Regions from separate parts of the Brevibacillus aydinogluensis genome, predicted to be linked through region 1. Evidence: a T-box and tRNA genes for the amino acid it is inferred to sense, from the RefSeq annotation. Region 1 holds a T-box; the other holds one or more tRNA genes.
What was found. The T-box of region 1 lies ahead of ileS (isoleucine--tRNA ligase). A T-box ahead of a tRNA ligase gene usually reads a tRNA of that ligase, here a tRNA-Ile.
Positions count from the first base shown of each region.

Region 2: it encodes a tRNA-Ile, which carries the amino acid that the T-box ahead of ileS (isoleucine--tRNA ligase) is inferred to sense. The anticodon was not compared.

Region 1 is NZ_OY569118.1:1,348,636-1,351,025, reverse strand. It holds gene ileS (isoleucine--tRNA ligase) at 1-1,351, opposite strand, end outside; T-box leader at 1,402-1,672, opposite strand; gene Q7F15_RS06655 (DivIVA domain-containing protein) at 1,728-2,222, opposite strand; gene Q7F15_RS06650 (YlmH family RNA-binding protein) at 2,317-2,390, opposite strand, start outside.
Region 2 is NZ_OY569118.1:1,211,531-1,213,920, reverse strand. It holds gene ltrA (group II intron reverse transcriptase/maturase) at 1-280, opposite strand, end outside; tRNA gene Q7F15_RS05890 (tRNA-Val) at 887-962, opposite strand; tRNA gene Q7F15_RS05885 (tRNA-Ile) at 995-1,071, opposite strand; partial or broken gene Q7F15_RS05880 (phosphatidylglycerophosphatase A family protein) at 1,352-1,911, opposite strand; gene Q7F15_RS05875 (alpha/beta hydrolase) at 2,132-2,390, shown strand, end outside.

The DNA of each region.
Region 1 (2,390 bases):
ACCAGTCGCCGCGGTCGGCCACCATGTTGGCCAGGCGCGTTTCGCCCCAGTGCGGAAGCCACTGCACGTTTTTGATCGCTTCCAGCATCTGTTCGCGGAAGCCGTCGATCGACGCAAACCACTGCTCGGTCGCCCGGTAGATGACCGGCTTTTTCGTCCGCCAGTCGTGCGGGTACGAGTGGGTGATGAAGCCGAGCTTCAAGAGCGCTCCCGCTTCTTCCAGCTTTTGTGTAACCGCCTTGTTGGCATCCTCGTAGAACATGCCTTCAAAACCTGGTGCTTCGGCCGTCATCTTGCCCTCATGGTCAACCGGGCAAAGCACGCCGAGACCGTATTTCTGGCCGATGTTGAAGTCGTCTTCCCCGTGTCCCGGAGCGGTGTGAACGCAGCCCGTACCGGCGTCCAGGGTGACGTGTTCGCCCAGGATCAGCGGAGACGGACGGTCGTAGAACGGGTGGGCCGTCACGACGCCTTCCAGTTCACTTCCCTTGAAGGTAGCCAGAACCTCTACGTTCTCCCAGCCGATCTCCTTGGACGCTGCTTCCAAAAGACCGTTCGCCAGCAGGAATTTGCGGCCGTCCGCATTCACTACGTTGTACTCCAGTTCCGGGTGAATGGAGATGGCCAGGTTGGCCGGAATCGTCCACGGTGTGGTGGTCCAGATGACAACGCCGGTGTCCGTGTCCAGTTTGCCCTTGCCGTCGGTCACTTGGAAGCTGACGTAAATGGATGGCGAGCGCTTGTCCTTGTATTCGATTTCCGCGTCCGCCAAAGCCGTCTCAGACGACGGGGACCAGTATACGCAGCGCAGCCCCTTGTAAATGTAGCCTTTTTTTGCCATCTCGCCGAAGATGCGGATTTGCCGCGCTTCATACTCCGGTTTCAGCGTCACGTACGGATTTTCCCAGTCGCCGCGAACGCCCAGCCGCTTGAATTGGTCCCGCTGCTTTTCGATGTAGGACCAGGCGTACGCTTCACAGCGTTTGCGGAATTCGTTTACCTCGATGTTGCGGCGGTCCAGCCCCTCAGCATTGATAATCGCCTGTTCGATCGGCAGACCGTGGGTGTCCCAGCCGGGAACGTACGGCGCGCAGAAACCGGCCATCGACTTGTAGCGAACGATGATGTCCTTGAGAATCTTGTTCAGCGCGTGGCCGATGTGAATGTTTCCGTTGGCATACGGAGGACCGTCATGCAGCACGAACAACGGACGCCCCTTTGTCCGCTCCTGCACTTTCCGGTAAATCTCCTGCTCATCCCAGCGGGCCTGTATCTGCGGTTCCCGGGTCGGCAGGTTGCCGCGCATGGGAAAATCGGTTTGGGGCAGCGATAATGTTTTGCTGTAATCCATGACCTGTTTTCACTCCTACTTGGTATAAATAAAAAGCCTTCCCCCATCCCAAAAGGGACGAGAGAAGGCTCCCGTGGTACCACCCTGATTGAACGGAACGGCCCTGCCGCAAAGCAGACGGATGCCGCTCCGCTCCACTCGTTTCATTCGTAACGGGAATGACGCGCTCCCTTACTCGCCCGCCGGACGTGACGCCGGCAGCCGGCTTTCAGTTGTGAACTCCCGGGTGATTTTCGGCGACGGCAACTGGCCGGGCTTTCACCTCTCCCCGGCTCTCTGGGCAGTGCTTGGTCACGTACTCTTCCCGTTCATCGTCGATCCAGTGATGAAAAGTTTGCAAATATTATAGTACCATCATGGCCTGAACGTCAACGGTTTATTCCGCCATCAGAGCGGACGTCGTGGAATCTGCCTGCTCGAGATCGTCCCATGCCCCGTTATCCAGCATCTCCAACTGGGCTTCGAGCAGCGTGCGGAAGCGCATCCGATAGACAGAGGCGCGCTTTTTCAACTCTTCGATCTCGATGGCGATCTTGCGGGATTTCGCCAGTGCTTCATTGACGATCCGGTCGGCGTTTTTCTCCGCTTCTTTCAGGATCAACTGCGCTTCCTTGCGGGCGTTGGCCTTGACATCCTCGGCCGTCTCCTGAGCCACAAGGATGGATTTGCTCAGGTTCTCCTCCATGCTCTTGTAGTGTTCCACCCGCTCGTTCAGCATGGCGACACGCTCTTCCAGTTCCTTTTTTTCCTTTATCAGGAGTTCGAAGTCCTTGATCACCTGATCGAGGAACTCGTTCACTTCGTCAATGTTGTAACCGCGAAAACCCGTGCTGAATTCCTTATTGTGTATGTCCAATGGCGTTAAAGGCACATGAACCCCTCACTTTTTCCGGTAATCGTACCCAAATTCTTCGACAGGTTTATCCGCATTTCCTGCCGGAATTTGCAAAATTATTGAGCCCGTCTCAGGTGAGTCGCCCGACGATCATGCGCAGCCGTCCGCTGCGCGTCGGCCCGGACACGTCCAGCAGCTTGAACC
Region 2 (2,390 bases), 140 kb from region 1:
TCAATACCTGCAGGATGGCCTGCTGGATGAAGCGATCTACCACGGTAGGGATGCCTAGCAATCGTATTCCCCCGTCAGGTTTCGGGATTTCGACCCTGCGGACAGGAGACGGCTTGTAGGTTCCCTTCTCGATTTGCGACCGGATGGTCGCCCAGTGCTGACGAAGGTAGTCGCGCAGTTGTTCGGTTGAAACACCGTCGATTCCCGCAGCACCTCTGTTGGCCTCCACTCGTTTGAGAGCGGCCATGAGGTTGTCCCGTGACAGCACTTTCTCCAGCATGCCCCTGACGATACTCCTCTCTTCGCACACATGTTGCTAAGCTTGCCGTACGATGCTCAGCCCTTCTCTGTACCCTCGGGGCTTCACCCCTACTATTCAGAGGAAGTTCCATTTCGGAATTCTGCTTCGACGCACCGTATCGAAAGGGATTAGAACATGTGTTGACTTGATGTTCGGCCCTTCCTCCTTCGAGCGTCCTCTATCGGAGTACTATGGCCTCTGCTGACTTCTGCATGTTCAGCGCCCCCTCGCGGAGACGGTTGCCAACGGTAGTAGGCGTATCATGCAGACCTCCCCGGGTAAGGACGGTAACTTTCGTCCCATGTACCTGCCCAATTTACTGCTGCACTCCTTGGCTGTATGGGGCTTCACCTTGTTCGGCAGGCTCGCCCGAGTACAACAGCCTCAAATTGGGTTCGTGTACCTCAGGTCAGGACTTTGCCGCCGGCTTCCTTCAGATTCCGCCTCACGGCGGACACCCTTGCCTTAAGCTAACGGTTGGTACAGCCACCCCCCGTTCGGGACTTTCACCCTATAGCTACCGCCCATGCCGGGCGCACCATAAGAAAAACCCTTGATTTCTCAAGGGTTTCAACTTCATATGTATGGTGATCCGGACTGGGTTCGAACCAGCGACCCCCACCCTGTCAAGATGGTGCTCTCCCAACTGAGCTACCGGATCATGTTATGTAACTTTTACAATCGTCTGTCTCATGGTGGGCCCTGTAGGACTCGAACCTACGACCAATCGGTTATGAGCCGACCGCTCTGACCAACTGAGCTAAGGGCCCGAATCGTACCGGACGCCGATCACATGATTTAATATACCTGATTTCTTTTTCGATTTCAAGAGGAAAAATCAAAATTCCTGTAAAAAATTTTACCGGCATAGAAAGAACCATTCTCTGCCAGCTTCACGTGCAAGAGAATGGCCCTGTTCTCGCTTGGTTTTCCGGTAATGCTTCTGCATCATCTCTGCCTGAATGAGACCGTACTGCTCAAATGAGACCGCATTTCCCAAATGTTTCAGCATTTCGCGAAAGCTGACCCGGGAGCTGTCCGCCCCCTTTTTCACCCAGCCTGATCCGCCTTCTGCTCCGCAATCCGGATCTCGGCCTGTTTGGCTTGCTCTTCCTGCTCGTCACGCAGGCGGTGGGCCATGCGGCTGGAGGCGTTGGCGGCGATGCTGGCGACGAGGTCGTCCAGGAAGGTGTGGACGCGGCCGGAGCGTTTGGTGTCCAGGCGTTGGATGACGCCGACCTTGTGTTTGTCCAGGTGGCCAAAGGTGGTGACGGCGATGCTGCCGTAGCCAAACACGGAGCCGAGCGCAAGGGTTTCGTCGCAGCCGAACAGGCCTTCGTCTGTCGCGATGAGGGTTTGTAGCGGCTCGGACAGCATGCCTTTTTCCGCCAATGTATCCAATTCCACGCCGACGAGGATGGCGTGCTGCATTTCCCTTTTTCCAAAACGGCTTTTACGCTCTCGATGCAGGGTTCCATGGTCAGGTCGGGATGGTACGGCGACTGCATCAGATAGACGATTTCGGCAATATCCTCTACCGTGACGCCGCGCTCTGCCAGGCGTGTCAGGGCGGCATTTCTGACTTCGCTGCTGTGTACGTGCTTCTTCATTGAGACAACCCCTTCCACGATTGAGTGAAGTCACTTTTTATCATAGTATCATACGCTGGCAGAATTGCGACAATCTTTCGGCTGGAAAGGTTTTTTGTCCGATGGAGGAGTTGGGAAAACATGGCCGGGCGGGTCGCCCCTCCCTCAGTTATGAAAACGATTTCCCTGTCCCCTTGGCTTTCGGTATAATGAACGCAGCCACGAAAAGGAGGACATCCCTGTGCCGCTGAATGAAATCACACTGACGAGCAACTTCCTGGGAACAACGGAACATCTCCTCATCTATACCCCTGAGCGGTACTCCCCGCTCTACTCCTATCCCGTGCTGTACGTGCAGGACGGCGAGGATTACCTGTCGCTGGGCCGGCTGGCGACGCTTCTGGAACAGCTCCACCGGGAAAAAGAAATCCCTGACCTTATTGCTGTGTTCCTGCCGGTGGACAAGTCCCGGCGGTACGCGCGTTACCATCCGGACGGTG